DNA from 4 places in the Caulobacter sp. FG7 genome. Region 2 is predicted to be linked to each of the others. Evidence: predicted binding sites of a transcription regulator. Region 2 holds the regulator's gene; each other region holds the start of a gene.
The links. Region 2 encodes LexA, which represses DNA repair genes until DNA is damaged. Its sites were predicted from a motif close to ATGTTCNCNANNTGTTCT; they were not measured.

Region 1: a site for LexA is predicted at 4,802-4,819, ahead of ssb (single-stranded DNA-binding protein). Genes of this name have one in related genera too.
Region 3: a site for LexA is predicted at 3,281-3,298, ahead of ACODR1_RS06475 (putative DNA modification/repair radical SAM protein). Genes of this name have one in related genera too.
Region 4: a site for LexA is predicted at 3,525-3,542, ahead of uvrA (excinuclease ABC subunit UvrA). Genes of this name have one in related genera too.

What each region holds. Positions count from the first base shown of each region.
Region 1 is NZ_JBMDIW010000013.1:48,296-55,597, reverse strand. It holds gene bioD (dethiobiotin synthase) at 1-553, shown strand, start outside; gene ACODR1_RS12450 (Gfo/Idh/MocA family protein) at 557-1,444, shown strand; gene ACODR1_RS12445 (TonB-dependent receptor family protein) at 1,441-3,759, opposite strand; gene ssb (single-stranded DNA-binding protein) at 4,180-4,713, opposite strand; gene ACODR1_RS12435 (hypothetical protein) at 4,869-5,258, opposite strand; gene ACODR1_RS12430 (hypothetical protein) at 5,276-5,956, opposite strand; gene ACODR1_RS12425 (hypothetical protein) at 6,023-7,302, opposite strand, start outside.
Region 2 is NZ_JBMDIW010000018.1:105,288-112,589, forward strand. It holds gene ACODR1_RS16070 (ComEC/Rec2 family competence protein) at 1-1,745, shown strand, start outside; gene ACODR1_RS16075 (isocitrate lyase/PEP mutase family protein) at 1,801-2,547, shown strand; gene ACODR1_RS16080 (family 43 glycosylhydrolase) at 2,699-3,622, opposite strand; gene ACODR1_RS16085 (hypothetical protein) at 3,726-4,106, opposite strand; gene lexA (transcriptional repressor LexA) at 4,223-4,930, opposite strand; gene lepB (signal peptidase I) at 5,236-6,021, opposite strand; gene trpC (indole-3-glycerol phosphate synthase TrpC) at 6,233-7,021, opposite strand; gene trpD (anthranilate phosphoribosyltransferase) at 7,018-7,302, opposite strand, start outside.
Region 3 is NZ_JBMDIW010000006.1:1,398-8,699, forward strand. It holds gene ACODR1_RS06465 (RNA polymerase sigma factor) at 1-326, opposite strand, end outside; gene ACODR1_RS06470 (UdgX family uracil-DNA binding protein) at 537-2,048, opposite strand; gene ACODR1_RS06475 (putative DNA modification/repair radical SAM protein) at 2,048-3,268, opposite strand; gene ACODR1_RS06480 (hypothetical protein) at 3,380-3,670, shown strand; gene ACODR1_RS06485 (LysR family transcriptional regulator) at 3,667-4,569, opposite strand; gene ACODR1_RS06490 (antibiotic biosynthesis monooxygenase) at 4,681-5,025, shown strand; gene ACODR1_RS06495 (MFS transporter) at 5,022-6,197, shown strand; gene ACODR1_RS06500 (DUF808 domain-containing protein) at 6,315-7,253, shown strand; gene ACODR1_RS06505 (DUF6880 family protein) at 7,264-7,302, shown strand, end outside.
Region 4 is NZ_JBMDIW010000004.1:159,889-167,190, forward strand. It holds gene ACODR1_RS04925 (hypothetical protein) at 1-447, shown strand, start outside; gene uvrA (excinuclease ABC subunit UvrA) at 524-3,433, opposite strand; gene ACODR1_RS04935 (hypothetical protein) at 3,758-4,348, shown strand; gene ACODR1_RS04940 (ABC-F family ATP-binding cassette domain-containing protein) at 4,467-6,059, shown strand; gene ACODR1_RS04945 (nucleoside 2-deoxyribosyltransferase domain-containing protein) at 6,203-6,733, opposite strand; gene ACODR1_RS04950 (class I SAM-dependent methyltransferase) at 6,893-7,302, shown strand, end outside.

The DNA.
Region 1 (7,302 bases), on a different contig from region 2:
GCCAGTGGTCAGCGGCTTCGATCCCTCAAATCCGAGCGCCAGCGACCCCGCGCGCCTGGCCGACGCCCTGGGCGACCCGACCGCCCTGCCCCGCATCTCGCCGCGCCGCTATCTGGCGCCGCTCGCCCCGAACCTGGCCGCGCGTCTCGAAGGCGATGTGCTGCGGATCGCCGACCTGGTCGCCGACTGCCGCGGGGCCCTGGCCGGCGGCCACGACCTGATGCTGGTGGAAGGCGCCGGCGGGGTGATGTCGCCGCTGACCGACGAGGCGACCAATCTCGACCTGATCGCGGATCTTGATCTGCCCGTCCTGCTGATCGCCGGCTCCTATCTCGGCACGATCAGCCACGTACTGACCGCCCTGGTCGCCCTGCGGGCCCGGGGCGTCACCGTGGCCGCCATCGTCATGAGCGAGAGCCTGGATGCGCCCGACCTCGTCCAGACCGCCGAGGCTCTGGCCGCCTTCGAGCGCGACACGCCGATCTTCCTTGCGCCCCGTAACGAACATTGGGACGCAAGTGAGCTGGCCGACCATCTGGCGAAGGGGCTCTGACGCATGCGCGTGGCGATGATCGGCCTGGGTGACATCGCCCGCAAAGCCTACCTGCCGGTGCTGGGAACCCGCGCCGACGTGCAACTGGCCTTCGTCACCCGCAGCACCGCCACGCTCGACGAGTTGGGCGCCGCCTGGCGGGTCGACCGCCTGCACACAGACCTGGACGCGGCCTTGGACCAGGGGCTCGACGCCGCCTTCGTTCACGCCGCCACCGAGGTCCATCCGGTCATCGTCCGCCGCCTGATCGAGGCCGGCGTGCCCACCCTGGTCGACAAGCCGATCGCTGACACGCTTGAGGCCAGCGAGCCGCTGGTCGACCTGGCGGAAACGCGCGGGATTTCATTGATGGTCGGCTTCAATCGCCGTCACGCCCCCGCCCAGGCCGAGGCGGCGGCGCTGAACGCCCCGTTTGTGCTGATGCAGAAGAACCGCACGGGCCATGCCGACGGCGTGCGGCGCACCGTCTTCGACGACTTCATCCACGTGGTCGATTCCTTGCGCTTCCTGGCGCCGGGCGCGACGCAGGCCCGGATCAGCGGCCGCCTCGACGGCGACCTGCTGGAGCACGTGATGCTGCACCTGACCGGCGCCGGCCGCGACGCCGTCGGGATCATGAACCGCGTCAGCGGCGCCAACGAAGAGGTGTTGGAGGTGATGGGCGGCGGGATAAAGCGCCGGATCGTCAACCTCGCCGATGTCACCGACTTCGCCGGCGGCGAGCGCCTGATCCGCCGCGGCGACTGGACGAGCGTCGGCCGACAGCGCGGCTTTGCGGCGATGATCGAGACCTTCCTCTGCGCCGTGCGCGAGGACCGACGGCTGTCGGCCCTCGACGCCCTGGAAACCCACCGCCTGTGCGAACAGGTCGTGGCCGAGCTTTCGACCTAGAAGTCGGCCGAAAGCGTCACCTGGAAGGTACGGTGCGAGCCCGGCCGGAAGGTGGCCAGAGTGTCCACGGTGGTGCTGATCGTGCCGAGATAGTCCTCGTCGAAGAGGTTATCGACGTTGATCCGCGCCTTGACCTGCTTCAGCGGCCCCACGCCGAAGCCGTCGCCCAGATCGACATAGGCGTTCCACACCGTGTAGCCGTCCGTCTTCTCGGTGTTGCGCATGTTGGTGTAGCGGTCGCTGAGGTGGCGCGCCGAGACATTGACCAGCGCCCAGTCGGTCGGCTCCCAGGTTACGCCGCCCTGGAACAGCCAGGTCGGAAAGTCCGGCAAGGTGTTGCCCGCGATCGGCTGGACACCGAAGTTGTTCTCGAACTCGGCGCGGTTGTACGACAGGTTGGCGTTGAAATAGACCTTGCCGCCCAGAAGCTGCGGCTTCCACTGGCCGCTGAACTCGGCGCCGTGGGCCTCCACCCCGCCGACGTTCTGGAAGAAGGTCTCGGTCGTTGTGCTGCCCGGCACCACCGAGGCGTAGGACTGCAAGCGGTTCTCGAAGGCGGTGTAGTAGGCCACGACCGAGGCGTTGAAGGTCGGTCGGTTGGCGCGATAGCCGATCTCGAGGTTCTGCGAGGTCTCGGCGTCGGGTCCGGGGGCCGCGGGGCTGGCGGCCGAGAAGATGTCGTCGGCGCCGCGCGGCAGGGCCAGGTTCTCGGAGTACGAGGCGAACACCTGGTCGCGGCTGTTGATCGAATAGACCAGGCCCACCTGCGGCAGGAAGCTGTCCTTCCAGTTGTCGGTGATCCTGGGCCGGCGCTGGGCGATGTAATCGGCCGGATTGCGATAGCCGGCGATCTCGTAGTCGATGTCGGTGGCCTTGAAGCCCAGCTCGACCTTCAACCTGTCGTCCAGCAGCCGCACCGTGTCCTTCAGGAAGAACTGGGTGGTCTCGCGGGTGGAGACGTAGTTGCGCTGCAGGTGCACGGGCTCGTTCAGCAGCGCCGCGCCGTCGGGGTGGCCGCCCGCGGTATTATAGCGGGCCTGGGTGCGGTGGTAGTCGTCCTTCTCCAGCCAGACGCCGGCCTGGACGGTATGGCGTCCCGCCCGCCAGGTTCCGCCGACGGTGATCCCCTTGCGCTTGCCGTCGACGCCCGAGAGACCGTACTGCACGCCCTTGGGCGCTGTCAGGCTGGCCACGATCAGGCGCTCGGCGTTGTAGCTGGCCAGTGAGGTCGAATAGGCCTCGGGCGAGACGCCGTAGCCGCCCTTGTCCTCGTAATAGGCCGTCGAACGGATCTCGAACGCCTCGCCGATCGGCTTGTTCAGCGACAAGCCATAGAGGTGGTCCCGCCGGGCGTTGACCGCGAACTTGTAGTATTGGTTGTAGGCGGTGTTGGAGTACGGCACGCCCGCCGCCGTCACCGGCAGGCTGGGCACGTAGCCGAGATAGGCGAAATCCCTGCCCTTGCGGCCAAAGAGGTCGCCCGCCGTCCCGTCGTACTGGGCCTTGGTGATCGACGGGGAGTCGTAGTCGTAATAGTCGTTGTGCACGGTCTGGAACGTCAGGTTCCCGCCGCTCTCGAAGGCGTAGTCGAGCTTGCCCTCGTAGTGTTCGCGCTTGATGAAGCCCGGGCCGCGCCACAGGTCGCCCTTGATCCATGATCCGGCCACGTAGCCCGACAGCCGACCGACCTTGCCGCTCTCCAGGCGCAGGAAGCTACGGCGCAGGTTGTCCTCGCCCAGGGTCTGGCTGATCGAACCGCCGGCCTCCACGTCCGGGGCCTTGGTGAAGTAGTCGACGATCGGCCCAAGCGAGGCGTAGCTGGGCAGCGAGACGTCGCCGGCCCCGGCCGAGGCCTGCACCCGCGCCAGGTTCTCGTTGTCGACATAGCGATAGATCGGGCTGCCGCCGAACTGGTCGCTGCGGCCCATCGGGATCCCGTCGAGCAGGAAGCCGATCTGCTGGAAGTTGAAGGCCCGCACCGAGACCGAATTGCCGAACTCGTACATGCCCAGGGCGTCGTTGGCCTGGACGTTGAAGCCCGGCAGGCTCTCCAGCATCTTCAGGCCGGTCACGCCGGCCGGGGCCGACAGCAGCGCCTCACGGGTGATCGAGACTGTAGCCGTGGCCTGGTCGGTGCCGATGGCGACGCTGGCCTCCGACACCCGCTTGCCGGTGACCACCACGGCGTCGACCGTGTCGGCGGACGCCTTGGGGTCTTCATCGGCCAGGGCCGGCGCCCCCGCCCCCATGACGCTGGCCGCCAGCAAGGCGGCCTTCAGACGACGAAACGCATGCTTGCTCGACTGGACTTGGATCACGGCTATCCCCTGCTTTTTGATCCCCCGACGAGACTGGCTCCCGACCGCAGGTCAAAAAACAGAAATCGCCGTTACAGGAGCCCACTTTTCTTCGTGGTCCCGCCAGCGACAAACGAGATCATTTAATATGCACCAGCACCGTTACTCGACAGGACACGAAAGACACGCCCTCGCCCGTCCCGCATACTGATGGCGAGACGGCTTATAATCGATCTGGCCTTGGCGCCCAGCGATCACCACCAGACGCCTTTCACGGCGACACTGCACGCCGTCCCGCCCCGCGCGTCAAATACCGCGAGGCTCATAGGCCCACTGCCGGGCTTCGGCGCCGCGCGCTCCGGCGCCGAACGCGCAAAGAAAAGGCGGCCGCCCCTTTCGGAACGGCCGCCTCTTCGAATTTCATCCGACGACGGACGCCTAGAACGGGATTTCGTCGTCCAGGTCGGCCGAGAAGCTCTCGCGCGGGCCGCTGGGCTGGCTGCGCGGAGCGCCGCCGCCGAAGTTGCCGCCGCCTTGGCCGCCGCCGTAGCCGCCACCGCCGCCGCCCTGGCCGTAGCCGTCGTCATAGCCGCCGCCCGACGAAGCGCCGGCGCCGTCGCCGCGGCCGCCCAGCATCGTCAGTTCGCCGCGGAACTTCTGCAGCACGATTTCGGTCGAATACTTTTCCTGGCCCTGCTGGTCGGTCCACTTGCGGGTCTGGATGGCGCCCTCGATGTAGACGGTCGAGCCCTTGCGCAGGTAGCTCTCGGCCACCTTCACCAGGTTGTCGTTGAAGATCACGACCCGGTGCCACTCGGTCTTTTCCTTGCGCTCGCCGCTGGAGCGGTCGCGCCAGGTCTCGGACGTGGCGATGCGCAGGTTGGCGACGCGGTCGCCCGAGTTGAGGGTGCGGATTTCGGGGTCGGCCCCGAGGTTGCCGACGAGGATGACCTTGTTGACGCTGCCAGCCATTGGCGATGCCCTGCTCTCGCCCGGCGACCCAACGCGCCGGAATCTCGAAGCCAGGACGTTAACGACTCAGCAAGATCAAAATCAAGCTTTGTTCCCCGAACGTTCCTGTGAACGGAGGGCGGTTATCCACCGCCCTCTCCTGCTCAATTCCAGCGTCAGCGCGCCGGCAGCGCGCCCGGAACGGCCAGGCGGCCATCGCCCGTGCGGACCAGCGACATGAACCGGGCGCCTTCATAGCTGTCGCCCAGATAGATGCCTTCCTTCTCCACGAAGATGAACTTGCCCTGGTAGGAGCCGGTCAGCTGCTCCCGGCGCAGGCCCATCCGCATGAACCGGATCCGCATGCCTTCCAGCGTGGCCGCGCAGGTCTCCATGTTCGGCACGTTGCGCTCGACCGGGTTGAACTGCAGCGTGCCGTCCTTCTTCTCGATGACATGGTGGCAGACGCCCTGGTCGAAGGGCGCCTTGGTCTGCTTGACGCAGCCCGACAGGCCGATGGCGGCGACGCCGAGGGCCAGGACGGCGGCGATGGAGGAAACGCGCATAAGGTGACTCCTTGCCCTCAGCCGACGCTGGGAATGGCGCAGTTGGCGGCCTGCTCGACCACCAGGTGGAACGAGCGGTTGTCGGACGAGGCTTCGACACGTCCCGGCAGCAGGCGCAGCGTCTCGTCGCCCCAGCGGCCGTAGGTGGCGCCGCCCGGGCGCTCGCACTTGCCGGCGAACAGCTGCTGGATGCATGCGTTCTGGGTGATCTCGCCCGGCAGCTTGTTCCACTGGCCGCCCGAATAGCGCTGGCAGACGCCCAGCGGCGCGCTGCTGGCTACGGCGGGTCCGGTCGGCGCGGGCGTCGGAGCGGTGGCGACCGGCGCGTTGACGGTCGGCGGCGGCAGCGGCGTCAGCACCGTGCCGGCCTGGTCGGCCGCGGCCAGGGCCCCGGTCTCGTCGACGCCGACGTCGAGGGCGCCGGTGGCCACGCCGTTCTTCTTGGCGCATTCGGCCAGGGTAGTCTCGCCCACGAACTGGCCCCCGACGAAGCAGCGCAGCGGGCGGGCAGGATCATTGAGCTTGGTGTCGTCGGACCGCCCCGTCTCGACGATCAGGCCGGCGCGCGAGGCCGGCGGTTCCTCGGCCGGCTTGCGGTCCTTGCCGCCCATCAGCGCGAAGGCCACGCCCAGGCCGGCAATCACAGCCAGGGCCGCTCCGCCGCCCAGCAGCACGCGTCGGTCTTTGAGAAGTTCCATGCCCCCTGGCTACGACGCGTTGGTGACGGTTTCAAGCGTCGCCGCGCCGTAGGGCGCTTACAATTGTCAACCGCCGGTCAGGCGGTCGAGCGCAGCCTGGTAGTTGGCGATCTGGTTGGTCAGGTAGGCGGGCGTCGTGCCGGTGGTGTTGCTCTTGGTCGAGGACGTGTCGACCTTCACCCCGTTGGCGATGTCGGCCATCTCGCGATAGGCGTTGCGGATCGCCGCCGTGGCCGACTTCAGGAGGTCGGCGGTCGTGGCCCGCGACTCGGCGTCGGCCAGGCTCATGTCGAGATTGAGCTTGAGGCCGTAGACCGGCCCCTTGCCGTCGGCCGAGACGGTGCGGCCGCTCTCGGTCTTGGTGTTGCGCACCACGCCCGCGGCAAGGCCCAGCGCATCCAGGACGTCGCTGTCGCCCTTGCCCGGCAGGATCTCGACGGTCGAGGTCTTGAAGGCCGGCGTGATGGACAGCTTGCGCATGTTGCCGTCGCTGCTGATCGACACCTTGGCCGCGCTGCCGGAGGCGCGGCGGATCTTGTCGGCCAGGGTTTCGAGCGTGTCGTTGGCGCTGATGGTGATGGTCGTCAGCGGACCGCGCTCGCGCGTACGGATCTGGAAGGTGTCGCCAGGGCGGGCCGAGGTCGCCGAGACGATCTTGTCCGACTGGGTGAAGTTCATCGCCCCGCGCGGCAGGCCAAAGACATCGAGCGCGCTGGAGCCGGAGGCGTCGACCGCGATCGAGGTCGGGGTGGCGTAGCCGTCCTTGCCGGTCAGCCGCTGCTCCCAGGTCGCTGCGCCGGTATCCATGTCGATCTGCGCGACATAGCCGTCCTTGGTGCCGACGGTGGGCAGGCCCGCCAGGTCCTTGCCGGCCGCGCCGACCAGCCAGACCTGGCCGTTCGAGACGGCCATGCCCGTGACCGTGTCGTCGCCGGTCCCGCCGTAGTAGGCCATGGTGTCGTCGGCGGTGTCGGTCAGGTCGAGCGAGATCCGGGCCACGAAGCCGTCCGAACCGCCCGAAGCGGCCGAGGTGACGTTGCCCACCGACAACTCGCCGTTGGTGGTGTAGCCGCCGATATAGAGCTGGCCGTTGTCGATGCTGATGCCGGCGATGTCGCCGCCCTTCAGCGTGCCCAGGTCACGCACCGCACCGACGTTCATGGTGGCGGCCTTGGTGTAGGTGACCGCCTTGGTCTCGTAGATGCCGGCCGAGTTCAGCGAGGTGCGGTTCTCGGTGACCACGGTGGTGGCGACGTCGAAGCTGCGCAGCTTGGCCTGGCTGCCTTCCTTGCTGGCGACGATCACCTTGCCGCCATCGACGACGATGCCCGACACCGTGTCGTTCT
Region 2 (7,302 bases):
TGATCGCGCCGGCATCGATCTCGCGCCTGGCGCCGGCCGCCACCCCGACTCGCATCCGCGTCAGCCTGCCGGAGGGGATGGAAGCCCCGCCGCCGGGATCGGCCTTGCGCCTGCGGGCCATGCTGTCGGCGCCGCCGCCGCCGGCCGCGCCCGGCTCCCACGACTTTGCCCGCGACGCCTGGTTCAACGGCATCGGCGGCGTCGGCTTCACGGTGGGCGAGATCGAGGACGCCGTACTCGATCCGCCGCCCTGGCGGCTGCGCCTTGCGATGGCCGTCAACGCCATGCGCTGGAGCCTCGCCTCGCGCATCGTCGAGCGCCTGGGCCCCGACAGCGGCGGCATCGCCGCGGCCATGGTCACCGGTCACGAGGCCTGGGTGACGGCCGAGCAGACCGAGGCCATGCGCGCCTCGGGCCTGGCGCACATCCTCTCCATCTCCGGTCTGCACATGGCCATCGTCGGCGGCTTCGTGTTCGCGGCCGTCCGGCTGCTGGTGGCCGCCTGGCCGTGGGCGGCGCTGCGCTTTCCGGGCAAGAAGATCGCCGCCTTGGCGGGCCTCGCAGCGGTCGGGGCCTATCTGGTCGTCTCCGGCGCGCCGCCGCCGGCCCTGCGCGCGGCGATCACGGCGGGCGTGGCCTTCCTGGCCATCCTCGCCGACCGCCAGGCCGTCAGCCTGCACGGCCTGGCTTTGGCGGCCCTGATCATCCTCGTCGCCCAGCCCGAGCAGGCCGGCGCGGCCGGCTTCCAGATGTCGTTCGCCGCCACCGCCGCTCTTGTGGCGCTCGCGGAAGCCTGGCCGCGCCAGCCGCGCGAGATCTCGGTGCCATGGCCCATCCGCTTCACGCAGGGCGCCCTGGCCTGGCTGGCCATCAGCGTCGGCGCCAGTTTCGTCGCGGGCCTGGCCACCGGTCCCTTCGCCATGCAGCACTTCAACCGCGTGGCCATCTGGGGCCTGCCGGCCAACCTGGTGGTCTCGCCGCTGTCGTCCTTCGTGATCATGCCGTTCCTGGCGGTGGGCACCGCGCTGGAGCCGCTGGGCCTGGGCGGACCGTTCCTGGCCGTGGCCGGTTGGGGCATCGAGGCCATGACCGCCGTCGCCCGCTGGTTCGCCGGCGCCCACGGCGCCCAGCAGACCGTGTCCAGCGCCCCGGGCTTCACCCTGGTGCTGTCGTTCCTGGGGATCATGCTGCTGTGCCTCTGGAAGGGCCGCCTGCGCTGGCTGGGCGCGCCGCTGTTCCTGGCGGTGGCCCTGTGGCCACGCCCGGCTACGCCCGACCTCTGGATCGCCGCCGACGGGACCACGGCCGTTGCGCGCAGAGGCGGAGAAGCGGTGCTGCTGCGCCCCGACGCCCGCCGCTTCGGGGCAGAGCTCTGGGCCCGCCGCCGGGGCCTGGCGCCCATCGACGGCGGCGGCTTCGACTGCGACCGCGTCTCGTGCCGGCCGGGGCAGGGCGCGCCGGTGGCCGCCAGCCTGTCCTGGACCCGCCGTACGCCCGACCACGACGCCCTGCAGCGGCTCTGCGCCGGCGCCGAGGTGGTCGTCCTGCGCGGTCCGCGCCCGGCTCTCATGCCGCCCGCCTGCCGCGACGCCGTCGTGCTGGCGGGCGAGGATTTCGTCGCCGGCGGGGCCGCCGAGCTCTGGCGCAGGCGCGACGGCTGGTGGATCGTCTGGACCACGCCCGGTCGTGGCCAACGGCCATGGACGCAGGCTGCTGACACGATTGCGCAAGAACCGGGCGGATGATGCCGCGCCGCCGCGGCTATCTGGCGGCGACGACTCGTTTGGAGATCCAAGGCCGATGACCGACGCCACCTTCGCCGCCCGCCGCGCCGCCTTCCGCGCCCTGCATCAGGACGGCTTCTTCGTGCTGCCCAACCCGTGGGACGCCGGCGGCGCGGTTCGCCTGCAGAAGCTCGGCTTCAAGGCCCTGGCCTCGACCAGCGCCGGCATGGCCTGGTCCTGGGGGCGCGCGGACGGCGAGGTGACGGTCGACGAGGTGATCGAGCACCTGGCCCTGCTGGTCGCCGCCACCGACCTGCCGGTCAACGCCGACTTCGAGGCCGGGTTTGCGAACAGCGCCGAAGGCGTCGCCGCCAACGTCGCCCGCGCGGTCGAGACCGGCGTGGCGGGCCTCTCCATGGAGGATCGCGTCGGCGCGGACCTCCATCCGCTCGACACCGCCGTGCAGCGCCTGGCCGCTGCCCGCGCCGCCATCGACGCCTCGGACCAGGACGTCATGCTGGTGGGCCGCACCGAGGGCTTCCTGATCGGCCGCGACGACCTCGCACCGACCATCGAGCGGCTCGCGGCCTATGCCGAAGCCGGCGCCGACTGCCTCTATGCGCCCGGCGTGACCAAGTACGACGACATCGCCGCCATCGTCGCGGCCGTGGCGCCCAAGCCGGTCAATGTGCTGCTGTGGGGACCGGACATGAAGCTCGCCGACCTGCCGGGCCTGGGCGTGCGCCGCGCCAGCACCGGGGCGGCCCTGGCCGCGGAGGCTTGGGCAGGCTTCGAGACGGCGGCCAAGGCCCTGGTGCTCTAGGCGCGACCGACATTCAGGATCTGAGACGAAAACCTCGTCCTTCGACGGGCTCAGGATGAGGTTTTTCCAACAGCCGGGCCTGTAGGTGATCCTCCCCCTGAGCTTGTCGAAGGGGAGGGATCACGCCCAGAACTCCGATCTCGATGCCGCCCTAAGGCCGCTTGATCGGCAGGATCGCGCCGTCCTCGCCATAGCTCAGCGGCGACAGGGTGATCGAGCGCCGATGGTCGCCGCCGCCGGGCAGCAGCTTGTCGTGATAGAAGAACCACCATCGGCCGTCGCGCTCGATGATGGCCTGGTGGTTGGTCGAGATCGGCAGGTAGTCGAGGATCACCCCGCGATAGGCGTAGGGCCCCATCGGCGACCTGGCGGTCGCATAGACGATCTGGCCCGGCCAGCCGGTCGAGAAGCTGAAATAGTAGAGGCCGCCCCGTTTGTGCAGGAACGGCGCCTCGCCGTACTTCTTCTTCGGGTCGTTCGCCGGATAGCCGGTGACCACGAGGTTCTCGATCGGTCCGGCCAGCGAGGCCATGTCGGCGCCCAGCCGCACGATCTTGGGCACGCGGGTGCCAAACAGCATGTAGGCCTGGCCGTCGTCGTCGATCAGCACCTGCGGGTCGATCGGCTCGTCGCCCGCATTGGCGTCGCGGGCCTTGTCGACCAGAGGCGCGCCGATGGCGTCCTTGAACGGGCCCTGCGGTCGGTCGGCCACGGCCACGCCGATCTTGTCGCCGCCTACGGGTGCGTAGAAATAGAACTTGCCGCCGCGCTCGACCGCGCCCGGCGCCCAGGCCTTGGCGTCGGGCCTGGCCCAGTTGAACACCGTGACGTCCAGGAACGCCCCGTCGTCGCTCCAGGTCTTCAGGTCCTTGGAGCTGTAGAGCCGCCAGGACGTCGAGTCCCAGTATTTGCCCGAGTTCGAGGCGTCGTCGGTGGCGTAGACATAGACCGTGTCGCCGAACACGTGCGGCGAGGGATCGGCGCTGAACCGCTGGGTGATCGGCTGGGCGGCGGCGCTGAGGCCAAGCGCAAGGCAGAGGGCCGCGCTTAGGGATGCGATGGGCGCGTGGGACATGAATGCTCCTCCGATCGACCGATGGCGCGGCGCGTCTTGCATGACACGCCGCACGGCCTTGGGTCTGGAGTAGCAGCTTCGATTAACTCAGACAAATATGCGTTCAGCGCGCCGTGACGCGCATCGAGCCGCTGCGGGTGACCTTGAAGCTGAGCGAAACGCGCAAGCTTCGGCCCTCGGTAGGTGCGCCGCTGCGGGTGGCCACGTCCGTCCGGGCGTCAGCCAGCAGTTTCAGCGTCGCCTGGTCGAAGCCGTAGTCGGCGGCTTCCACGGCCTCGATGCGGCAGCCGACCAGGGCGCCGGCGGCCACGCGGCAGAGGGCCGTCGTCTGCGCCGACACGCCGGCGCGCATGGCGCGGTCGGGATAGTAGCCCGTGAAGGGCCAGCGCCCCCTGTGCAGCCCGACCTCGGCGAGGGTGAGGACCGGTTCGCCGGCCGGCGGTGCGACGGCGGCGGCCTGCACGGCCAGCAGCAGGAACATCATGGCTGTCTCCCCCTAGCGATCAGGCTGGGAGCCTTAAGGCCCGCCCCAGACGCAAGCAAGGCGCGAGCATCCTTCGACACCCGCGCCTCGCGCGTCTTGCCGGCCAGGGGCCGCTGTCAGTGATAGCGGCGGATCAGGCCCACCAGCTTGCCCTGCACCTCGACCTGGTCGGGGCCGAAGATGCGGGTCTCGTACTTCGGGTTGGCCGCTTCCAGGGCGATTGAGCCGCCCTTCTTGCGCAGGCGCTTGAGCGTGGCTTCCTCGCCGACCAAAGCAACGACGATCTCGCCGCTGTTGGCCGTGTCGCCCTTGCGGATGATCACGTAGTCGCCGTCGAGGATGCCGGCCTCGATCATCGAGTCGCCCTGCACCTCGAGGACGTAGTGCTCGCCGCCGCCCAGCATGGTCTCGGGCACCGGCAGGCGGTCGCGCTCGTGCTGGATGGCGTCGATCGGCGTACCGGCGGCGATGCGGCCCAGGATCGGCAGTTCGCGGCTGGTGTCGGGGATCGGCGGAAGCGGGGCAGGGGCCGACGGGGCGGGACCGCCGCCTTCCAGCACCTGCGGGCGGAACGCGCCGCGGCCCTTGGGCGGGGCGGCCGTGGTCGCCTGCTGCGGCAGCTTCACCACCTCCAGAGCCCGGGCCCGGTGGGCCAGGCGACGGATGAAGCCGCGCTCTTCCAGGGCCGTGATCAGCCGGTGGATGCCCGACTTCGACGCCAGGTCCAGGGCCTCCTTCATCTCGTCGAAGGAGGGGGAGACGCCGGTCTCCTTGATCCGTTCGTGGATGAACATCAGCAGCTCGTGCTGCTTGCGGGTGAGCATGACGGCCTCGCAAGTCGTCGCGGAACAAACCGCAAACCTTGCGAATGTTCTCTAGGTGTTCTTGGTTAAGGTCAAGTGAATTGCAGCGACCGGCGTTCTTTGAAATCGCATTCGTGCGCAATGTCAGAAAGGGTTTCCTAAGTGACTGATTTCACGTCGATTGCTGGCGTCGTCCTGATGCGGATGGGAGCGGGGTGCAACCCAGGACAAGCGCGGATTTTCCGTGAACGCGGTGATCGGGCGACCCGGGCGCTGGCGGGAATCCGGCCGCCGAAACACCGATTCCCGCCGTCCGGCGATCGATTCTAGAGGCGCTGGAACGACCGATTCCACCGCGGGCCGGCGCCGGCCTCCCACGAGAACAGCACCATGTCGGCGCGGCCGACCAGGTTCTCGAACGGCACGAAACCCATGCCGATCTCCGCCGGCAGATGCGCGTCCACGGCCGGGTTCCAGGCGCAGCGGGCTTCGCCCGCCGGGATCGGACCCGGATCGAAGCGGCTGTCGAGCGAGTTGTCGCGATTGTCGCCCATCACGAAGTAGCAGCCCTCGGGCACGCGATAGGCTGCGGTGTTGCCGGCCGCCGTGCGCGGGCCGTAGCTGTTGATCAGGTGGGTCTTGCCGCCGGGCAGGGTCTCGGCGAAGCGCTCGGCCGGCAGCACGCCGAAAGGCGTTTCCTCGATCCGCGTCCCCAGCGGACGCTGGTCGACGGGCGTTCCGTTGATGCGCAGCACCCCGTCTACCACCTGCAGCTCGTCGCCGGGCAAGCCGATCAGCCGCTTGATGACGTCGGTGCGACCGTCGCCCGGCTTCTTGAACACCACCACGTCGCCGCGCGCCGGCTCGCGGCCCATCAGCCGGCCGTGGCCGACCGCGGGGCTCAGCGGGGCCGAATGGCGGCTCCAGCCATAGGCGAACTTGTTGACCAGGATGTAGTCGCCGACCAGCAGGGTCGGCTCCATCGAGGCCGACGGGATCGTGAAGGGCTGGCACAGCACCGTGCGCGGCACGAGCACGATGGCGGCCGTCACCGCCAGCGTCCTGGCCCACTCAAGCACATGCGCGCGGACGGAAGTCTTGCCGGCGGTCATGCGAAAGCCCCTCGATGTCGAACACCGAGGGGCATTGAGAAGCGCGAGCTTGGCCGAAACGTGGCCGAGCGTCGTTATTTGAAGAGGGGCGGCTCAGCGGCGAAAACCTCGTCCTTCGACAGGCTCAGGATGAGGTTTCTCTCGCATCGACGTCCGCCATGGTCCTCATCCTGAGCTTGTCGAAGGACGAGGGCCACGCGCCAAGCTCAGGCTACCCGATCAGCTCGCGCGTCGCCGCCGTGACGTCGGCCTGGCGCATCAGGCTTTCGCCCACCAGCATGGCCTTGGCGCCCGTCGCCTCCATCCGCACGACGTCGGCGTGGGTGAAGAGGCCGCTTTCCGTGACCAGCAGCGAACCCGCCGGCGCCAGCTTCGACAGCCGCTCGGTCACCGCCAGGTCGACGACGAAGCTCTTCAGGTCGCGGTTGTTGACCCCGAACAGCGTCGCGCCCAGCTTGCCGGCGCGCTCGGTCTCGGCTTCGTCGTGCACCTCGACCAGGGCGTCCATCCCCAAGCGCGCGGCCTCGGTCATCAGTTCGCCGGCGAGATGGTCGTCGATCATCGCCAGGATCACCAGTATGGCGTCGGCGCCCAGGGCGCGGCTCTCGGCCACCTGCCAGGGATCGACCAGGAAATCCTTGCGGATGCAGGGCAGGGCGGTCGCCGCCCGGGCGGCCACCAGATACTCGTCGGCGCCCTGGAAGCTCGGACCGTCCGTCAGCACCGAAAGACAGGCCGCGCCGCCGTCCTCGTAGGCCTTGGCCAGCACCGGCGGATCGAAGTCGGCGCGGATCAGGCCCTTCGAAGGCGAGGCCTTCTTGATCTCGGCGATCAAGGCGAGCTTGCCCGGCGCGTGCTTGGCTTCCAGCGCCGCCTTGAAGCCGCGCGGCGCCGAGGCGGTCTTGGCGGCGGCCTCGACGTCGCCTTGCGAGCGCGCGGCTTTGCGGCCGGCGACGTCCTCGCGCTTGTAGTCGGCGATCTTGGCGAGAATGTCGGTCATGCGGTCAGGGCTTCAGCGTTGGTGGCGGCCACGAGGCCGGCGAGGGCGGCCTTGGCGCGGCCGTCGTCGAGCACGGCCCCGGCCAGTTCCACGCCCTCGCGCAGGGTCTCGACCTTGTCGGCCACCAGGAAGGCGGCGGCGGCGTTGAGCAGCACGATGTCGCGATAGGCGCCGGTCTCGCCGTCGAGCAGGCGGGTCAGGGCCGCGGCGTTGAAGGCGGGGTCGCCGCCGGTGATCTCGGCCAGCGAGGCGCGCTGCAGGCCCACGGCCTCCGGCGTGAT
Region 3 (7,302 bases), on a different contig from region 2:
GACACCAGGGTGGCTTCGGGGCCGGGCGTCTCGTCCATGCCGCCGATCAGCTCGAAGTCGGCGACGGCGGTGATGGTCAGCACCTTGCGGCGGCGCAGGCCGTCGAAGGCCACGTTGCGCAGGGTGCGCGAGGCGAAGGCGGCCGGGTTGGTGATCTCGCGCCAGGTCTTGCAGGCGATCACGCGGGTGAAGGCGTCGTGGACCAGATCCTCCGGATCGGTCTCGCCGTCGCGGCAGAACTTGCGCGCATAGGCCAGAAGCCTGGGCTCCAGGGGCAGGATCTCCCTCCGGAACCAGGCGCGCCGCTCTTCGTCGTCTGCTGTCATCGCCCTCTTCCCCGGCCGGGAACCAACCCCGGCAGCGCCGTCGTGGCAAGAGGCGATGGAGCGCCCCGGGCGGCGGGGAGGGCTTATGCGCCTCGTTCCCGCGCCAAGTATTACGAGGCGGGGCAAGGGATTGCGTGCGAACGAGCGTCGCCGAAAGATTGAGCAGATTTTTTGCGCGGAGCGCTCGCCGGGTGGGCGGCTTTGCTCGCTTCAGTCGATCAGTTTCGCAAGCTCGCCCGCAAGGCGCAGGTCGTCGACGAATTCGGCTCGGGCCCGGTCGCGGGCCTCGGCGTCCGGCAGCCGCAGCAGGAACGACGGGTGATAGGTGACGACCAGTTGGACCTGGCCATTGCCTTGATCGGGCCGTTGCAGCGCCTTGCCCCGATTGGCGGCGACGGGCGTGGCCTTGCCCGTCACCGCCAGGGCCGCCGTCGCGCCCAGCGCCACGATCACGCGGGGACGCACCAGCCGCCGCTCGGCCTCCAGCCACCAGCGGCAGGCCTGCACCTCGCCGCGATCGGGGGTCTTGTGGATGCGCCGCTTGCCGCGCGGCTCGTGCTTGAAGTGCTTGACGGCGTTGGTGACGAAGGCGCGCTCGCGCGGCGCGCCGGCCTCTTTCAGCGCCGCGTCGAACACCTGGCCGGCGGGGCCGACGAAGGGCAGGCCGGCCAGGTCTTCCTGGTCGCCGGGCTGCTCGCCGACGAACATCAGCGGGGCGTGGGCCGCGCCCTGGCCCGGCACGGCCTGGGTGCAGTTGCGCCAGAGGTCGCAGCGGCGGCAGAGCTGGACGGCGGCGGCGACCTCGTCGAGGCTGGTCGGCAGGTCGCCGTTGTAGGATCCGTCGCGAGCGTGGCGCAGGGCGGCCTTCAGCACGCGGTCGGGCGCGGGGGAGGGCGCGGCGGCGACCATGGCGGCGGCGCGCGCCTGGGCGGTCTCGACCAGCTTTGGAATGAGCCGCGCCTCGGGCAGGTTGCGCCAGTACCGCTTGGGCATCTCCTGGCGCATCATCTTCTCGTTCAGCCGGGCGGGGTTGAAGATCGAGGCGTAGTAGGTGCGCCAAAGCTCCTCCTGGGCGTCTTCGGACGGGGCGTCGGCCGGATCGGCGCCGTCCGACACCTTCAGGCTCGCGCCGTCCCAGGCCACGCAGGCGTCGGGCGTCAGGATCGTCCAGGTCATGTTGGTGAAGCGGCGGGCGAAGAACGGCGCGGCGGCCTCGGTGACGCGATGGGCCGGTTCGAACCAGGCGGCGTAGGTCTCGGGCTCGGTCTCGACCAGGCGAAAGCGCACGAAGGCGTGCATCTTGTGGATCGCCCGGGAGATGGCCTTTTCCATGTCGCGCGCCCTGGCGACGTCGGCATCGGCCGGATTGTCGATCAGCCGGGGCTCGCGCTCCAGACGCCACAGCAGCCGATAGAGCAGGGCGAAACGCTCGCCGGAGCGGTGCAGCACCACGGAGCGGGCGAGGTCGACGAAGGCGGGTGGAACCGTAAAGCCCCTCCCCCTTGCCGGGAGGGGGTGGGGTGGGGGAGCTGGCTCTGAAACGGCCATCTCCGCGCCCACACCCCCACCCCCTGACCCCTCCCCGCAGGGGGGAGGGGAGAAGAGGTCGCGTTCGGTGGTCCAGATGACGGCTTCGGGCGAGACGCCCTCGGCCCGCAGGTCGCGCGCCGCGACACGCCAGCCGTCGAAGTCGATCTCCGAGGAGAGCCGCACCACCCGCATCAGAACAGGCTCAGCTGGGCGGGTTCGACGAGGCGGGTCTTCAGGTGCTCGCCGTCGGTCTGCGCGCCGGGCGTCCAGCCCTCGGCGACGACGAAGGCCCTGGCGCGCTTGACCACGGCGCCGACGCGCTTGAGGTCGTCGATCGTGAGGCGCGCCTGCCTGCGGGCCAGGAGGATGCGGTCGACGGCCTTGGCGCCCAGGCCCGGCACGCGCAGCAGGGTCTCGCGGTCGGCCAGGTTGACGTCGACCGGGAACTGCTCGCGGTTTCGCAGGGCCCACGCGGTCTTGGGATCGACCGACAGGTCCAGATCCTCGCCCTGTCCGATGATCTCGGGCTGGGCGAAGCCGTAGAACCGCATCAGCCAGTCGGCCTGGTAGAGGCGGTGTTCGCGCAGCAGCGGTGGGCGGGCCGAGGGCAGGCGGTGGCTGGCGTCCGGGATCGGGCTGAAGGCCGAATAGTAGACGCGGCTGAGGCGATAGGCGCCGTACAGCGAGGCGCTGCGGGCCAGGATGTCGCCGTCCTTGGCCGCGTCGGCGCCGACGATCAGCTGGGTCGACTGGCTGCGGGCGAAGCTCTTGCGGGGCGCCTTGCGGGCCGGTTCGGCCTTGTCCTCGATCGCCAGCCGCATGCGGCCCATGGCCCGCTTGATGTCGCCGACGTCCTTCTCGGGGGCCAGGGACTTCAGGCTGTCGTCGCGCGGCAGTTCGATGTTGATCGACACCCGGTCGGCATAGAGCCCGGCCTGCGTCGCCAGTTCCGGCGAGGCTTCCGGGATGAGTTTCAGGTGGATGTAGCCGCGGAAGTCGTGGTCCAGCCGCAGGGACTTGGCGATCCGGACCATCTCCTCCATCGTGTAGTCGCCGCTCTGGATGACGCCCGACGACAGGAACAGGCCCTCGATGTAGTTGCGCTTGTAGAAGTTGAGGGTGAGGTCGACGACTTCCTTCACCGAGAACCGCGCCCTCGGCGTGTTCGACGACACCCGGTTGATGCAGTAGGCGCAGTCGTAGATGCAGAAGTTGGTCAGCAGGATCTTCAGCAGGCTGATGCAGCGTCCGTCCGGCGCGTAGGCGTGGCAGATGCCCATGCCCTCGGTGGAGCCGACGCCCTTGCCGCCGACGGAGTCGCGCTTCTCGCCCCCCGAGGAGGCGCAGGAAGCGTCGTACTTGGCGGCGTCGGCGAGGATGGCGAGCTTGCGGCGGATATCGAGAACGGCCATCCGCACAGACTATAGTTCTTATTTTGTTCCGTCGAGTTCGTCGATGTCGCATCCGTTGCGGAACCGGGGCGAGGCCTCGCGCGATCCCTTTGCTGGCAAGGGAGATCCGCCATGGCGCGCCGCAAGGAAGATTGGCCCTCGACGATGCTGGACGCCTGGGCGCTGGGCCTGGAGGCGTCGACGGTCATCGGCCTTCGGACCATGGTCCTGGCCGGCGGCGGGGCGAAGGCGCAGGCCGAGGCGGTGCGCATGACCACCGAGAAGATGGCCGCCGCCGCCGACATCGGCCTGAAGTTCTGGTCCGGCGGCCTGCCGCAGGCGCCCGACGCGGCGACGCGGGCGGTGGTGAAGCACTATCGCGCCAAGGTGCGGGCCAACCGCAAGCGGCTGGGGCGGTCCTAGTCGGCGATCATCAGCTCCGACGCGAGAAAGTCGACCAGGGCGCGGACCTTGGGCGTCAGCAGCCGGTTGGACGGCCAGACGACGCGGAACATCCCCGTGCTCTTCAGGAAGGGCTCGAGCACGCAGACCAGGGCCCCCGAGGCCAGCTGCGCGCGCACCGAGAACAGCGGCACGCAGGTGACGCCCTGTCCCTGTTCGGCCATGTAGATCAGGGGCTCCAGCGTGCTGGCGGTCACGGCCGACGGCAGGCCGTCGCCGACGAAGACCTCGCCGCGATAGAGCGGCCAGCGTTCCAGCTTGCCGGTCGAGGGATAGCGGTGCTGGAGGCAGGCGTGGGCCGCGAGATCCTCGGGCGTTCGGGGCGTTCCGTGACGCTCGAAATAGCCGGGCGAACCCACCACCCGGTGCTCGAACGAACCGAGCGAGCGGGTCATCAGGCGGGAATCGGAGACCTCGCCCGTGCGGACGACGGCGTCGAAGCCCTCCTCGATGACGTCGACGATGCGGTCGGTGAAATCCAGGTCGAGCTCGATCTCGGGATAGGCCCGCATGAACGCCGACAGGGTGGGCATCAGCAGCATGCCCACCAGCGGAAAGCTGACGCGCAGCCGGCCGCGCGGCGCCTCCTGCGAGGCCGAAAGCTCGCCCGTCAGCGCATCGATCTCGGCGAAGATCCGCCGGCAGCGGTCCAGCAGCAGGCCGCCCTCGGCCGTCAAAGCCACCGACCGCGTGCTGCGGTGGAAGAGGCGCGTTCCAAGCTGGGCCTCGAGCCGCGCGATGGCCTTGCCGACCGCCGATGGCGAGACGCCGAGACGACCGGCGGCGCCGGTGAAGCTGCGGGTTTCGGTGACCCGAACGAAGACATTGAGAGCGCCCAGGCTGTCCATGGCGAGATCCATTGCGGACTTTTGTGTCCGGATTGAATGAAGGTGTGGCCTGTTTTTCGCTGATTGTCTCGCGGCCACTGTCCGGGGCGCGGCCGATCGGGCCGCCTATCCGGACCTTGCACAATGATCTCGCCCGCCTTCAGCGCCGCGCCTGCGCCGACCGTCTTCATCGTCAACGTCATCCACGCCCGGCCAGGCCTGCAGGACGAGGCCTTCGCCATCATCCAGGACGTGGTTCGCCTGGCCTCGGCCAAGCCGGGCTTCCTGTGGAGCAACCTGGCCAAGAGCACCGACGGGCTGACGGTGGTGAACATCGAGGCCATCGCCGACGAGGGCAATGTCGGCGAGTTCTTCTCCGACCCCGTGTTCGTCGAGAAGTTCCGCCGGCTGGACGAGGTCTCGACCAGCGAGTTCCACACCTATCGCGTCACCGACCTGATCCTGCCGCGCGTCGAGCAGGCCGCGTGAGCGAGGCGGTGATGGAAGGGCGCAGGGCGGCGTTGCCGCTCTGGAGCCTTTCGGCCCTGGCGACGGCGGGGTTCCTGACCATACTGACCGAGGCCCTGCCGGCCGGACTGCTGCCCGATATCGGCGCGGATCTGGCGGTGTCGCAGGCCATGGCCGGCCAGCTGGTGACGGCCTATGCGGTTGGCTCGCTGGTCGCGGCCATTCCGCTGACGGCGGCCACGCGGACATGGCGCCGGCGCCCGCTGCTGATGCTGGCGGTCGGCGGCTTCCTGGTCACCAACGCGGTGACGGCCCTTTCGCACAGCTACGTCCTGACGCTGGCGGCGCGCCTGGCCTCGGGCGTGTTCGCCGGACTGGTCTGGGCGCTGCTGGCCGGCTATGCGGGCCGCATGGCGCCGGAGGCCCTGCGCGGCCGGGCCATAGCGGTGGCCATGGTCGGCACGCCCCTGGCCCTGGCGATCGGCATTCCGGCCGGCACCCTGCTGGGCTCGGTGATCGGCTGGCGCGCGGTGTTCATGATGATGAGCGGCCTCAGTCTTCTGCTGGTCGGCTGGGTGGCCTGGGGCGTTCCCGACTTTCCGGGGCAGGCGGGCGCGCGCCGCAAGACTCTCAAGGACGTCATCGCCCTGCCGGGCCTCAAGACCATCCTGGCCGTGACCCTGGCCTTCGTCCTGGCCCACAACGTGCTCTACACCTACATCGCGCCGCTGTTGCAGAGAGCGGGACTGGGCGATCGCGTGGACGCGGGCCTGCTGCTGTTCGGCGTCGTGGCGCTGGGCGGCATCTGGGTGGTCGGCGCGCAGGTCGATCGTCGCCTGCGAACCCTGACTCTGGCGAGCATCGTGCTGTTCTTGGCGGCGGCGCTGGTGCTGGGCGTGTTCGGCGCAAAGGCCTGGCTGGTCCTGGCGGCGATCGCCGTCTGGGGCGCGGCGTTCGGCGGGGCGGCCACCCTGTTCCAGACCGCGTCGGCCCGCGTCGCCGGCGATGCGACCGATCTTGCCCAATCGATGATCGTCACCGCCTGGAACCTGGCGATCGCCGGCGGCGGCGTGATCGGCGGCCTGATCCTGGGTGAGCACGGTGCGGTGGGGCTGCCATGGAGCGTCGTCGTGCTGCTGGCGGCGGCGTGGATGCTTGCGAAGACCGACCGTGGCGCGGGCTTTCGGGACTAGGCGCCATGGTTCCTCCCCCGATCGCCGCTCGCGCCCTTTACCCGCGAGCGGCGAGCCCTTACGCAGGGCGCTCTTACCCGGCCGCGTGGGGCGGCCGAATCCACGCAAGGTCCTTCCATGCCCTCGGGTCTCGTCGCGCTTCTGGATGACGTCGCCGGCATCGCCAAGATCGCCGCCGCCTCGGTCGACGACATCGGCGCCGCCGCAGGCAAGGCGGGCACCAAGGCCGTGGGCGTGGTCGTCGACGACGCCGCGGTGACCCCGGGCTACGCCATGGGCTTCACGCCCGACCGCGAGCTGCCGATCGTCGCCAAGATCGCCGTCGGCTCGCTGCGCAACAAGCTGTTGTTCCTGCTGCCCGGCGCCCTGGCGCTCAGCGCCTTCGCGCCCTGGGCCGTGACGCCGATCCTGATGCTGGGCGGCGCCTACCTGGCCTTCGAGGCCACCGAGAAGATCATCGAGATGTTCGTCCCCCACGGGGACGAGGTCGCGACCGACGAACTGGCGCTGAGCGGCCCCGAGCTGGAAAAGCAGAAGGTCGCCGGCGCCATCCGCACCGACCTGATCCTGTCGGCCGAGATCATGGCCATCGCCCTGGCCGACGTCAGCGACAAGCCGCTGGCGATCCAGGCCGCCGCCCTGGCCCTGGTCGGCGTGGTCATCACCATCCTGGTCTATGGCGTGGTCGCCCTGATCGTGAAGATGGACGACATCGGCCTGCACATGGCCAAGAGCCCGCGCGCCCCGACCCGGAAGTTCGGCCGCGGCCTGGTGAAAGCCATGCCCGTGGCCATGAGCAGCCTGGCCTATATCGGCACGGCGGCCATGCTGTGGGTCGGCGGCGGCATCATCGTGCACGGCCTGCACCACTTCCACCTGACGCCCATTCCGGGCTGGGTCGAGGGGGTGCAGCACTGGGCCGGCCAGGTCCCGGCCATTGGTCCGGTCACGGGCTGGCTGGCCATGGCGATCGGCTCGGCCATCGTCGGCCTGGTTGTCGGCGGGATCATCGCCGGCGTGCTGCACTTCATTCCGCGCAAGAAGGCGGCGCACTAGGAGAGGGCGGTTGGCCGAACCCAAGCCCAAGGCCGTCAAGAAGGCCGCG
Region 4 (7,302 bases), on a different contig from region 2:
GGCCTGGCGGCCATCCTGCTCGTGCCGGCCGGCCTGGGCGCGCTGATCTACTTCGCCGTCCGCCTGTCGTTGGCCAACGTGCTGACCTTCGCCAAGGGCAAGATCGACATCTTCGGCTCCATGGCCCTGACCAAGGGCCGCTTCTGGCCGATGTTGGGCGCCTATGTCGTGGCGACCATCCTGGCCGTGGTCGTCTATCTGCTGCTGTTCCTGATCGTGACCCTGCTGGGCGGCGCCCTGAGCGGCTTCAACATGGAGACCCTGGGCACGCTGATGCAGTCGCAGACCACCTCGCTGGAAAGCCTGATGACGCCCACGGGCATCCTCAGCCTGGCCGTCGGCGGCCTGATCGCGGTGCTGACCAGCGTGACGATCTACACGCCTTCGGCCTTCATCTACCGCGAGATCGCCGTCGACGTGGAAAGCGCCAGCGACACCTTCGCCTGAGCCTTGCCAGGCAGCGCAACGAAAAAGGCCGGTGGAGCGATCCGCCGGCCTTTCTTGTTTCGAAGACGCCCGCGCGTCAGGCGCGCTTGGACGTCTTGAGGTCGGCCACGCGGGCCAGGCGGCGCTCCTCGTGCTTGGCCAGCAGGTCCTTGAGGTACCTGCCGGTCCAGCTGGCTTCGACCTTGGCCACGTCCTGGGGCGAGCCCACGGCCACGATCTGGCCGCCGCCGTCGCCGCCTTCCGGACCGAAGTCCAGCAGCCAGTCGGCGGTCTTCACGACGTCGAGGTTGTGCTCGATGACGACCACGGTGTTGCCCTGGTCGACCAGCTCGTGCAGCACCTCGAGCAGCTTCTTGGTGTCCTCGAAGTGCAGGCCGGTGGTCGGCTCATCGAGGATGTAGAGCGTGCGGCCGGTGGCGCGCTTGGAAAGCTCCTTGGACAGCTTCACCCGCTGGGCCTCGCCGCCCGACAGGGTGGTCGCCTGCTGGCCCACCTTGATGTAGCTGAGGCCCACGCGCTTGAGGGTTTCCATCTTGTCGCGGATCGGCGGCACGGCCTTGAAGAAGTCGGCGGCTTCTTCCACCGTCATGTCCAGCACGTCGGCGATGGTCTTGCCCTTGAACAGCACGTCCAGGGTTTCGCGGTTGTAGCGCTTGCCCTTGCAGATATCGCAGGTGACGTAGACGTCGGGCAGGAAGTGCATCTCGATCTTGATGACGCCGTCGCCCTGGCAGGCCTCGCAGCGGCCGCCCTTGACGTTGAAGCTGAAGCGCCCCGGACCGTAGCCGCGCGCCTTGCTCTCCGGCAACTGGGCGAACCAGTCGCGGATGGGCCCGAAGGCGCCGGTATAGGTCGCCGGGTTCGAGCGCGGGGTGCGGCCGATCGGCGACTGGTCGATGTCGATGACCTTGTCGAAGTTCTCCAGGCCCTCGATCCGCTCGTGCGCCGCCGGGGCGTCCGAAGCGTTGTTCAGGCGGCGCGCGGCGGCCTTGTAGAGGGTCTCGATCGTGAAGGTCGACTTGCCGCCGCCCGAGACGCCGGTGATGCAGGTGAAGGTGCCGACGGGGATCTCGCCGGTGACGTCCTTCAGGTTGTTGCCCTTGGCGCCGATGACCTTGAGCGTCTTCTTCTTGTTGATCGGGCGACGCTCCTCGGGGACGGCGATCTCGCGCTCGCCGGTCAGGTACTGGCCGGTGACGCTGGCCGGATTGGCCATGATCTGGTCGGGCGTGCCCTGGGCGACGATCTCGCCGCCGTGGACGCCGGCCGCCGGACCCATGTCGATCACGTAGTCGGCGGTGAGGATGGCCTCCTCGTCGTGCTCGACGACGAGCACCGAATTGCCCAGGTCGCGCAGGCCTTGCAGCGATTGCAGCAGGCGGGTGTTGTCGCGCTGGTGCAGGCCGATCGACGGCTCGTCGAGCACGTAGAGCACGCCCGTCAGGCCGCTGCCGATCTGGCTGGCCAGGCGGATGCGCTGGCTCTCGCCGCCCGACAGCGTGCCCGAGCCGCGCGACAGGTTGAGATAGTCGAGGCCGACGTCGACCAGGAACCGCAGGCGGTCGTTGATCTCCTTCAGGATCCGCCGGGCGATCTCCAAATGCTTGTCGGAGAGGTGGCCTTCCAGGGCGCTGAACCAGTCGCGGGCGGGGCGGATGGCCAGGTTCGAGACGGCGGCGATGTCCAGGCCGTGGACCTTCACGGCCAGGGCCTCGGGCTTCAGGCGCTTGCCGCCGCAGGCCTCGCACGGGGTGTCGGACTGGTAGCGGCCCAGTTCTTCACGGACCCACGAAGAGTCCGTCTCGCGCCAGCGGCGTTCCAGGTTCGGCAGCACGCCCTCGAAGGGCTTGTCGACCTCGTACTTGCGGGCGTTGTCGTCGTAGGTGAACTTGATCTTCTCGCCCTTGGAGCCGTTCAGCACCACGGTCCGGGCCTTTTCCGGCAGCTTGTACCAGGGCTCGTCCATCGAGAAGCCGTAGTGGCGCGCCAGGGCCTGCAGGGTCTGGGTGTAGAGCGGCGAGGGACCCTTGGCCCAAGGGGCGACCGCGCCCTTGTGCAGGGTCTTGTCCTTGTCCGGGATGATCAGGTCGGCGTCGAAGGCCAGCTTCGCGCCCAGGCCGTCGCAGGTGGGGCAGGCGCCGGCCGGGTTGTTGAACGAGAACAGCCGCGGCTCGATCTCGGCGATGGTGAAGCCGCTGACCGGACAGGCGAAGCGTTCGGAGAACAGGAGACGCTTGGGCTCCTTCTCGCCTTCCTCGATCGTCGCCCATTCGGCCACCGCGAGACCGTCAGCCAGGCGCAGGGCCTGCTCCAGGCTGTCGGCCAGGCGCTGTTCCATGCCGGCCTTGGTCACCACGCGGTCCACGACCACGTCGATGTCGTGCTTGAACTTCTTGTCGAGGGCCGGGGCGTCCTCGATCGGATAGTATTCGCCGTCGATCTTCAGCCGCTGGAAGCCGGCCTTCTGCCACTCGGCGATCTCTTTCTTGTATTCGCCCTTGCGGTCGCGAACGACGGGGGCGAGCAGGTAGAGGCGCGTGCCTTCGGGCAGGACGGTGATCTTGTCGACCATCTGGCTGATGGTCTGGCTCTCGATCGGCAGGCCGGTGGCCGGCGAGTAGGGGACCCCGACCCGCGCCCACAGCAGGCGCATGTAGTCGTGGATCTCGGTCACCGTGCCGACGGTCGAGCGCGGGTTGCGGCTGGTGGTCTTCTGCTCGATCGAGATGGCCGGCGACAGGCCTTCGATCAGGTCGACGTCCGGCTTGCTCATCAGCTCCAGGAACTGGCGGGCGTAGGCCGACAGGCTCTCGACGTAGCGGCGTTGCCCTTCGGCATAGATGGTGTCGAAGGCCAGCGAGCTCTTGCCCGAGCCCGACAGGCCGGTCAGCACGACCAGCTCGCCGCGCGGAATGTCGACGCTGACGTCCTTGAGATTGTGCTCGCGGGCGCCGCGGACGCGGATGAAGTTCAGTTGCTCGGCCATGGTGTCCGGAACGCTCGAAGGTCGGATTGGGAGCCGCGTGGGGAGCGCGGCGCAGCGGCTATATGTAGGGTTCTGGCGCGGCATTAACACAAGAACAAGATGCGAACAAATGCCGCAGCCATCCTGCTGCCAATCCTGCTGACACCAGATGTCAGCAGACGGGGGTGCGAAGGGCGCAAAGCGGGCGCCGCGCGGTCGAATTTCGGACGCCATCGAAGCGTGAGCATTCGACGTCGGGCAATCTTCGGTGGCGGGGCGATGGGGCGGGTGCGGACAGGCGCTGGACGATGGGCGATCGCGGTCCCGGCGGGGGTGGCGGCGAACTTGCTGCTGATCGGCCTGCTGACGCTTGTCGAGCGTGGGACGCCGCCTTCGGAGATCCCGCCCATGCTGTTCGACATCGACAGGCTGGAGGACGAGCCGCCAGCCGCCGAAAAGCGGGCGCCGGCCAAGGCGTCGTCTTCGGCCCGGTCGCGCGGGCCTTCGTCGCCAGCCACGTCCGCGCCTGCCGCGGCTGGCGCGGACGTGGCTGGCGAAGGCGAGGTCATTCCCGCCGCCGGTCCTGCTGCTCCGCCGATCGACCCGGCGTGGAAGGTCGATCCCAAGGCCGTCGACCGCTGGAAGCTGACCGAGGGCAATCCAGACTTCCGCTGGGGCCGTTATCACCGCGCCTGCAAGGGTCTTTCCAGCGAGCATATGACCGACGAGGAGAAGGACAAGTGCTGGGGCGGCTTCGCTGATAGGATCCCGAAGGAGAACGCCGGGCCGGGCCCTCGCAAGCCGCCGAAGTTCGTGCCGCGCGGTCTTCCGCCGCCGCCTCCGCCCTATGCCGAGGAGGCCCGCAAGCAAGCGCGCTGCCGGGCCTATCGCGACGGCCGGGCCAGCCAGCCGCGCCTGCGCGACGGGCTGTGCTGACGCTTGCCCAGCGGCGTCTCAACCTCTACATCCGCTGCTCCACCCCTGATGGAGGCCGCCATGATCAGCCAGACGGAAGACCACTTCGTCCTTCCCGTTCCCCTGTTCGTGGTTTCCCATGCCTGCCCCCAATTCGTCCTACGTCACTCTGGACTCCGTTTCCGCCGCCGCGCCTGACGGCCGCGTTCTCTTCGAAAACCTGAACCTGTCTGTCGGCGCCGAGCGCGTCGGCCTGGTCGGTCGCAATGGCGCGGGCAAGTCGACCCTGCTGGCGCTGGTCGCGGGGCTGCGTGCGCCCCCGGCCGGGACGGTCGTGCGCACAGGGACGATCGGCGTGCTCGACCAGACGCCCGACCTGCCGGAGGGCGCGATCCTCGCCGACCGCCTGGGCGTGGGCGAAGCCTGGCGGCGGCTGGCGCGCATCGAGGCGGGGCAGGGCGACGATCTCGACTTCGCCGAGGCCGACTGGACCTTGCCGTCACGGCTGGACGAGGCGCTGGCGCAGGTCGGGCTGTCGGGTCTCGATCCGGACCGTCCGGCCGCGGCGCTCAGCGGTGGCCAGCAGACCCGCGCGGGCATGGCCGCCCTGCTGCTGGCCGCGCCCGACCTGATCCTGCTGGACGAGCCGACCAACCACCTGGACGCCCAGGCCCGCGACCTGGTCGCCGACGTGCTGGCCCGCTGGAAGGGCGGGGCGATCGTCGCCAGCCACGACCGGTCGCTGCTGCGCGGCATGGACCGTATCGTCGAGATCACCAGCCTGGGTGCGGCCAGCTACGGCGGCGGCTACGACCTCTATGCCGAGCGAAAGGCCGCCGAGGTCGAGGCGGCCGGCCGCGCCCTGGAGAGCGCCGAGCGCGACGAGCGCCGCGCCGCCCGCGAGGCCCAGGCCGCCATCGAGCGCAAGGCCCGCCGCGACGCCGCCGGCAAGCGCTTCGCCGCCAGGGGATCGGAGCCCAAGATCCTGCTCGGCGCCCGGGCCGAGCGGGCCGAGAACACCGGCGGCAAGGAGCGCCGCCTGGCCGAGCGCCTGCAGACCGGCGCTCGCGAGGCGGTGGAGACGGCGCAGGCCCGCGTCGAGCGGGCGCGGACCCTGGGCTTTGATTTGCCGCCGACCGGCCTGCCGGCGGGGCGGCTGGTGCTGGCCATGGAAGATGTCGGTTTCGGCTGGCTGGGCCGGCCGCCGGTGCTGTCGGGTGTGAACCTGCGTATCGCCGGTCCCGAGCGGGTGGCGGTGCGCGGTCCCAACGGCGCGGGCAAGTCGACCCTGCTGAACCTGGCGGCCGGGGTGCTGGCGCCGACGGCGGGGACGATCACGCGCGGCGTCCCGGCGGTGATGCTCGATCAGTCGCTGGCGATCCTGCGCGACGACGAGACGCTATTGCAGGCCTTCCTGCGCCTGCACCCCAGCGCCGATCGCAACCTGGCCCAGGCCGCCCTGGCCCGCTTCCTGTTCCGCAACAGCGCCGCCGACCGGCCGGCCGGCGCCTTGAGCGGCGGCGAGCGCCTGCGCGCGGCCCTGGCCTGCGTGCTGGCCGGCCCGACCCCGCCGCAGCTGCTGATCCTCGACGAGCCGACCAACCACCTGGATCTGGACTCGGTGGCGGCCGTGGAGGCGGCGCTGGCCGGCTACGACGGCGCGCTGCTGGTGGTCAGCCACGACGAGGATTTCCTGGGCGGGATCGGGGTGGAGCGGGCGGTGGGGCTTTAGGGCGAGGGCGATCCCCAACTCCGTAAAATCCCCGCGAAAGCGGGGACCCAGGCTTTTTCTGAAACGCGCGGCGCTTGACGATAAAACACCTGGGTCCCCGCTTTCGCGGGGATTTCACGGGAATTAAAGCCAATCTCGGGGACTTACCTCCCCACCCGCGCCTTCACCTCGGCGATCAGCGCGTCCAGGCTCTCCACCTGCTTGACCCCGTACTTCTGCGCGGTGATGTCGACATTGCCCTTGCGCCAGAAGCCATCGGGACACAGCACGACCAGCTTCCCGGTCCGCGCGTGCAGGCCCATCTCCAGCAGGCTGATCGGGGCCTGTGAGCCGGGCGTCAGGTAGAGCACGACGACGTCGGCGCTTTCCAGGGCGGCCAGCTCCCATTCCACCTGACGGTGGAACTCCGGCTCCTGGGCGACCGGCTTCCAGGCCGGGTTCCAGTCGGGGCGGCGCGGGTTGAGGATCACCACGTCCTGGTCGGCCAGGGCGGCGATCATCTGGGCCTGCCAGTCGACGGCCTTGCCCATGTCGATGCTGCCGCCCAGGAACACGCGCGGCTTGTCATGAGCGCCGGGGAGAGGCTCGGGCGAGGTCACGACGGTCGGGGCGGCCAGGGCGGCGGTCGTCATGGAGAGGCTCAGAGCGGCGATGAGGGAGACGGCGCGGATCATGCCGTGTCTTTACGCGATGCGCATCTGGGCGGCCAAGAAACTGCACGTGAGGGCAGCGAGTTGAAGCTTTCTCGCGAAGGGCGAGCGTCATGATTTCGCGGTAGCGCAAGTAGTGGAACCGTCTAAGCTTCATGCCGCAATTTCGCGGGGCGTTGCACGATGAGCTACATTGAGCTGAGAAAGCAGATCGGTGATCCGCATATCGCCGGGGTCGGCGTCGAGATCGGCGCTGGCCTACGGCCCGTGCTACACGACGGCATCGAGCATCTGATGTTCCTGGACAAGCGGACGCCGGAGGAGTTCGAGACCTATTTCGGGGCTCTACCTCACTATCCGCTGATGTCCGTCGAAGACATCAAGCGCCGGCACCCCAAGGGGCTGGACTTCATCAACAGCCATCATGTCGTCGAGCACATCGACAATCCTATTCCGGTGCTGGCCGACTGGATCCGCATGTTGAAGATGGGCGGGGTCCTGTACCTGTCGATCCCTTCACAGAACAACACGACGGAGTTTCAGCGCGCGCTGACGCCGATCCGCCACCTTCTGGAAGACTTCGTTTTCGGGCG